DNA from 2 places in the Anaerocolumna sp. AGMB13020 genome. Region 1 is predicted to be linked to the other one. Evidence: predicted binding sites of a transcription regulator. Region 1 holds the regulator's gene; the other holds the start of a gene.
The links. Region 1 encodes Rex, which represses fermentation and respiration genes when NADH is low (regulators of the CRP and FNR family bind a similar motif). Its sites were predicted from a motif close to ATTGTTAANTANTTAACAAT; they were not measured.
Positions count from the first base shown of each region.

Region 2: a site for Rex is predicted at 1,721-1,740, ahead of serC (3-phosphoserine/phosphohydroxythreonine transaminase). Genes of this name have one in related genera too.

Region 1 is NZ_CP136910.1:5,089,119-5,092,893, forward strand. It holds gene R2R35_RS21420 (DUF1349 domain-containing protein) at 31-612, shown strand; gene R2R35_RS21425 (redox-sensing transcriptional repressor Rex) at 923-1,597, shown strand; gene R2R35_RS21430 (hypothetical protein) at 1,647-2,258, shown strand; gene acpS (holo-ACP synthase) at 2,260-2,628, shown strand; gene R2R35_RS21440 (NAD(P)H-hydrate dehydratase) at 2,686-3,775, shown strand, end outside.
Region 2 is NZ_CP136910.1:497,428-501,202, reverse strand. It holds gene ilvB (biosynthetic-type acetolactate synthase large subunit) at 1-1,626, shown strand, start outside; gene serC (3-phosphoserine/phosphohydroxythreonine transaminase) at 1,841-2,926, shown strand; gene R2R35_RS02075 (phosphoglycerate dehydrogenase) at 2,940-3,775, shown strand, end outside.

The sequences.
Region 1 (3,775 bases):
TTATAAGCCAATTAGGAAAGGGGTTTACACATGAGTAAGAAATTTTTCAAAGATTTTAAATGGTTAAATGAAAGCAGTATTCGATATACAAAAGAAGGAATTGTGATAAAAGCACCCGGGCAGAGTGATTTCTTCCGTGGGACAGGAGTATTTGTACGTGATAATGCGCCATTTTATTATACAGAAATTTTTGGGGATTTTGTATTTAGAGCCAAGGTATCTCATGCTTTTTTGGATACCTTTGATGCAGCAACGATAATGTTAATGGAGAATGACAGCATCTGGGCTAAGGCCTGCTTTGAGAAGACGGATTTTGACACCAATGCAGTTGTCAGTGTTGTAACAAATCCCTTGTCTGATGATGCAAACGGCTGTAATATAGAAGGAAATGAGGTTTGGCTTCAGGCAGCCAGGGTAGGAGATGCCTTTGCCTTTCACTATTCTTTGGATGGTATAAAATATGATATGATGCGTTATTTTATTCTGCCCGCCAGTCAGACAATCAAAGTTGGTTTGGTGGCACAAGCACCAATTGGAGAAGGCGGAGAACGTTATTTTGAGAATATATCGCTGGAGCACAGAACGGTTTTAAATATACGCGCCGGCAGATAAACCGAGGGAATTATTGGAAAATTCATATAGGAATCAGCATTTGACAAATAAATATCATTCACATATAATATCTTATTAGAAAGCTATATTCAGGAGTAAATTAAGTTAAATGAAGAATTTGTAGGATCCTTTCTGTAGAAATACCTGAATACCGTATTTTTACACAGGAAGAGTAAAAACAGTTTACTTAAAACATTCCTTTAAACATAAGAAAATCAAAAGCAGGTTAATGAATATATGCATATATCAGTTTTAATTTGCAATATTGAATTACCTGCTTTCAGTTATAAAAAATAAAGGAGGGTCAGAAGTGCAAGAGAAAGAAATTTCATTAGCCGTAATACAGCGCTTACCCAGATATTATCGTTACTTGGGAGAACTGCTGGAAAATGACGTGGTACGTATTTCATCTAAGGAGTTAAGCGAGAGGATGAAGGTTACTGCCTCCCAGATAAGGCAGGATTTGAACAATTTTGGTGGGTTCGGACAGCAGGGGTACGGATATAATGTTGAATATCTGTTTACTGAGATTGGAAAAATATTAGGACTTGACAGAAAGTACAATGTAATCATCATAGGAGCGGGTAATTTGGGACAGGCATTGGCAAACTATGGTGATTTTGAAAGAAGAGGATTTATGATTAAGGGTATCTTTGATGTTAACCCGCGATTGGAAGGAATATCAATCAGGGGAACTCAGATACAGATGATGGATGAACTGGAAGAATTTGTGAAGAGCAACAAGGTTCATATAGCCGCACTGACCATACCAAAGATAAAGGCACCACAGACTGCTAAAGAAATAGTGGCCTTAGGTATTAAAGCCATTTGGAATTTTGCGCCAGTAGATTTAAATCTCCCCTCCGATGTCATTGTAGAGAATGTACATCTGTTAGAAAGTCTTATGAGATTATCCTATACCCTAAAAGATTTGGAAGAGTCCCAAGGTATTACGGAAGAAGACATTTCATCCGATAATAATTAAAAAGGACACCAAAGCGAAAGCTTGCACCAGAAATGGGGTATAAGTATACATGAGAAAAAAGGAAGACATAAACTTTGAAAAAATCTTTAAGGGTAAGAAAATACCAATAGTAGTATTGGATGAACGCTGGCATCAGCTGTTTCCGGATTATGATAAACCTGTTCACATCAAAGCAATGGAAAATAAACTGGATGAGCTGATGAAACAGCAAGGCAAACTTACCAATGATTTAAAGGATTACAAGAAGATAAAGAATCAACTGATGGGTGAGATTATCACTCACATGGATGTCAATGACACAAAGCTGGGAAAAGCCAAAGAAAAGAAACTTGATCAGAACCAGAGACTGATAAGGGAAATTGGCGATAAAGTAAAAGACTCAGAGAATGAACTGGTTGATCTGCCTTATCAAATTAAGGCGGCTAACGAAGCTTTAATAATAGAAAGTTCACAAATCTGCTATAGACGGCTCAGTGAGAACACAGAGAAAATCAATGAGATTAATAAGTGGATTCAAAACATCCGAGAACAGCTGAAAATAAAAATCCTAGAGAAACAGGATATGGAAATGAAAAATGCAGATATCTATAATTACATGCATGATCTGCTGGGACCGGAACTATTGCAGGAACTGGATGAAGAGATAAAAAGGAATAAATAGCATGATTGTTGGTATCGGTACAGATTTAATTGAAATCGAAAGAGTCATGAAAGCCTGTGAGCGGGAACATTTCTGCAGGAGAATCTTTACTCCAAAAGAGTTAGAACTTGCTCAGACAGACAGAAGAAAGCTTGCCGGAAATTTTGCTGTAAAAGAAGCAGTTGTAAAAATGCTGGGTCTGGGTTTTCGAGGAATTCATCCTTCAGATATAGAAGTATTGCGGGATGAATACGGGAAACCTTTTGTGAATTTATTGAAAGGAGCCAAAGAGGCTGCCGATAAAATTGCATGTCAAAGGATACTGGTAACTATCACAAACACAAAGGAGTTCGCCAGTGCTTTTGCTGTTGGAGAAAGCATTAATTCGTAGTATTCAGAAAATACGTAGATAGGTATTCAGAAAGTCAAGTTTATAAAAGAGGTTTATATGAAATATCTGGTCAAGCGTAATGAGATGCAGGAAGTTGACAGGAAAACCACGGAAGAAATGGGGATACCTGCTATTGTTTTGATGGAGCGTGCTGCCTTAAAGGTAGCAGAAGTAATTGATGAACATATCATAACTTCAAGCTGTGAGAAAGATACAAAATTGAAAATACTTGCTTTATGCGGTACAGGGAATAATGGAGCTGATGGAATTGCGGCTGCCAGGATTCTAACCTGTAAAGGGTACAAAGCAGCAATATATGTGGTGGGTGACAGGAATAAGGCATCCGCCTTGTTTTTGCAGCAATTAGAAATTGCTGTGAATTTCGGTGTTGAAATAGTTAGCAATATTGATACCCCGGAATATACTATTGATGAAAACACGATTCTTATAGACGCCATCTTCGGCATCGGATTAAATAAAGATATTCAGGGTGAATATAAGAATATAATAGATAAAATAAACAGATTAAAAAAAGAGAAGGTATTTGCTGTTGATATACCATCAGGAATATCAGCCGATTCTGGATTTCCTTTAGGGGCAGCAGTGAAGGCAGACTATACAATAACCTTTGGATACCTTAAGTTAGGACTTGTACTTTTTCCCGGATGTGAATATGCAGGGGTTATAACAGTTGCGGATATTGGGTTTGCAGCACCTGAATACCTTAAGCTTCCATTCCATCACTATACCTTTAATAAGGAAGATTTAAATTTAATACCCAATAGGAAAGCCTATTCAAATAAAGGCAGTTATGGAAAGATCCTTGTTATAGCGGGTTCAGCAGATATGTCAGGGGCAGCTTATTTTTCTGCCAAGGCAGCATACCGTATGGGAGCCGGCTTAGTCAAGATATTGACCAATGAGAAAAACAGGACGATTTTGCAGACCATATTGCCGGAAGCTCTTATAAATACTTATTCTGACGGGGAACTTAACCTTAGGGATATGAATACTTTAAAAGAGGAGATCAAATGGGCGGATGTAGTAGTAATCGGACCTGGTATAGGGAGAAGTACGCAGGCAGAGCGTTTATTGCAGCTAGTCCTTGCGGAAGTAAAGGTGCCGATTGTTATTGATGGCGATGCCC
Region 2 (3,775 bases), 1.2 Mb from region 1:
ATATTCGGGTACCCCGGAGGAGCTGTTTTAAATATCTACGATGAATTATACAGACATCAGGATGAAATACGGCATATATTAACCTCCCATGAGCAGGGAGCCTCCCATGCAGCTGACGGTTATGCAAGATCCACTGGAAAAGTAGGTGTATGCTTAGCTACCAGCGGACCTGGAGCCACGAATCTGGTTACCGGTATCGCAACAGCATATATGGATTCAGTACCAATGGTTGCAATTACTGGAAACGTAGCCGTTAATCTTCTTGGTAAGGATAGTTTCCAGGAAGTTGATATTGCGGGTATTACCATGCCGGTAACCAAACATAACTTTATCGTAAAGGATGTAACCCAGCTTGCAGATACCTTAAGGAAAGCATTTTTAATTGCACAGACCGGAAGGCCGGGACCTGTCCTGGTGGACATCGCTAAGGATGTTACTGCTAATAAAGCAGAATATTTAAGAGTAGAACCACCTGTTATAGAGCGGATCAATAATACCTTTACCACCGAAGATATTGAAGGAGCCCTGGAGCTTATTGAAAATTCCAAACGACCTGTAATCTTTGTAGGCGGTGGAGCTGTAATATCTGACGCCTATGAAGAAGTAAGGGAACTGGTAAGAAAGACAGATGCTCCGGTCACGGACACTTTAATGGGAAAAGGTGCCTTTAGCGGAGATGACCCTTATTATACTGGAATGCTTGGCATGCATGGCACAAAGACAGCTAATTTAAGTGTGACGGAGTGTGATCTTTTAATAACCATCGGTTCCAGATTCAGCGACAGAGTAACCGGTAATACAGCACGTTTTGCACGAAATGCAAAAATACTACAAATTGATATTGATGCCGCAGAAATCAATAAAAATGTACTTGTTCATCATGCTCTGATAGGTGATATCAAAGAAGTATTAACGGCTCTTAATGAGAAACTTTCTGATCAGAAGCATGAAGAGTGGATGGAACATGTACTTGCCATGAAGGAAAAGTATCCTTTAAAATATCGTGAAAGCGGACTCACTGGTCCTTATATTCTCGAAAAATTATATGAGATAACAGGCGGAGATGCAATTATTACGACAGAGGTAGGCCAGCATCAGATGTGGTCAGCCCAGTATTTTAAATATAAGAATCCAAGAACTTTTATCACCTCAGGTGGTCTTGGAACCATGGGCTACGGTCTTGGCGCCTGTATTGGTGCCAAAGTAGCCAATCCGGATAAAGCAGTATTTAATATTGCCGGTGATGGATGTTTCCGTATGAATATGAATGAAATTGCAACGGCTACCAGATACAATATCCCTATCATTCAGGTTATATTTAATAATCATGTATTGGGAATGGTTAGACAATGGCAGTCGCTGTTCTATGGAGAAAGATATTCCTACACAACCTTATCTGATAGCGTGGACTTTGTGAAGCTGGCTGAAGCTATGGGAGCGAAGGCTTATCGGGTTAGCAAAAAAGAAGAAATAGAAGGAGTGATAAGGGAAGCAATTTCTCTGAATATTCCGGTTGTAATAGACTGTATTATTGAAAGTGATGACAAAGTATGGCCCATGGTTGCACCGGGAGCAGCAATAGAAGAAGTCTTTACTGAAGAAGACTTAAAAGCAAATAATAAATAAGCAAAAACAGATATTTCCGAAGATTAAATCATTCAACTTATATGTCATTCATATGTTGTAACATTATTTGGGAATATCTGTTTTTTAATAATATATTGACTATAATTTAACTAAGTTTTATAATGTAATGGATTAAAGTGGTCAAGCGTAAATCTGGCAGAGCAAAGGAGCTCAATTTCCGTGCTCTGACTGAACATATAAGGAGGATATTTAAGTGGCAAGAGTTTATAATTTTTCAGCAGGCCCTGCGGTGTTACCGGAGGAAGTACTAAGAGAAGCAGCAGAAGAGATGTTAGACTACAGAGGAACCGGAATGTCGGTTATGGAGATGAGTCATAGATCCAAACCCTATGAGACAATAATACATGAGGCAGAAGCAGACCTTAGGGAACTTATGAACATCCCGGATAATTATAAGGTGCTGTTCTTACAAGGTGGTGCCTCACAGCAGTTTGCGATGATTCCCATGAACTTAATGAAGAACAAAGTTGCTGACTACATTGTTACCGGACAGTGGGCTAAGAAAGCCTTCCAGGAGGCTAAGATTTACGGAACTGCTAATAAGATAGCATCCTCTGAGGATAAGACTTTCTCTTATATTCCTGATTGCACAGATCTTCCTGTCAGTGAAGATGCAGACTATGTCTACATATGTGAGAATAATACCATCTACGGAACCAAGTTCAAGACACTTCCGAATACCAAAGGAAAACCCCTGGTTGCTGACGTATCCTCCTGTTTCCTGTCAGAGCCTGTGGATGTTTCGAAATATGGTGTAATTTACGGCGGCGTGCAGAAGAACGTGGGACCTGCAGGTGTTGTTATCGTTATTATCAGAGAAGATTTAATAACGGAGGATACCCTTCCCGGTACACCTACTATGTTAAAATATAAGATTCATGCAGACAATGAATCATTATATAACACACCGCCTGCTTACGGAATCTATATCTGCGGCAAAGTCTTCAAATGGCTCAAAAAGCTTGGAGGCCTGGAATCAATGAAAGAACTGAATGAAAAGAAAGCAGCAGTGCTATATGATTACCTGGATGAGAGCAAACTCTTTAAGGGCACCGTTGTAAAAGAAGACCGCTCTCTTATGAATGTTCCTTTTGTTACCGGAGATGAAGAACTGGATGCCAAATTCGTAAAGGAAGCAAAAGCAGCTGGCTTTGAGAACTTAAAAGGACACAGAAGCGTAGGCGGTATGCGTGCAAGTATCTATAATGCAATGCCGATTGAAGGTGTTCAGAAACTGGTTGAATTCATGAAGGATTTTGAAGCGAGAAATCTAAAATAAAAAAGGAGTGCTTATGTCAAAATTTAAATATAATTGCCTCAACCCCATAGCTTCTATTGGACTTAACCTTTTTACAGAGGAGTACAAGAAAGAGGACAGTCTGGACGCGGCAGATGCTGTTCTTGTAAGAAGCGCTTCCATGCATGAGCTGGAACTTCCAGAAGGTATCAAAGCCATTGCCAGAGCCGGAGCAGGTGTTAATAATATTCCTCTTGATAAATGTGCGGCTGATGGTATTGTAGTATTTAATACACCGGGAGCAAATGCAAACGGTGTTAAGGAACTAGTTATTGCAGGACTTATGCTGGCTTCCAGAAATATCGTGGGTGGTATCAACTGGGTACAGACCATCAAAGAGGAGCAGGATGTTGCAAAACTGGTGGAGAAAGGCAAAGCAAAGTTTGCAGGGAAAGAAATCCAGGGTAAGAAGCTTGGTGTTATCGGATTAGGAGCTATCGGAGTACTGGTTGCCAATGCGGCGAATCGTTTAGGGATGCAGGTATATGGATGTGACCCTTATATATCAGTTGAACATGCCTGGAATTTATCCAGAGATATCATTGCAGTGAAATCCAAAGAAGATATCTACAAAGAATGCGATTATATCACACTTCATGTGCCTTTAATAGAGGATACAAAGAAAATGATTCACAAGGAAACTCTGTCAAAATGCAAGGATGGCGTGGTAATCCTTAACTTCGCAAGAGATCTGCTGGTAAATGATGAGGATATGGAAGAAGCCTTAAAATCCGGCAAGGTATCCTCCTATGTAACAGACTTCCCCAATGACAAGACAGCAGGGATGGAAGGCGTAATTGCTATTCCTCATCTGGGTGCCTCCACGGAAGA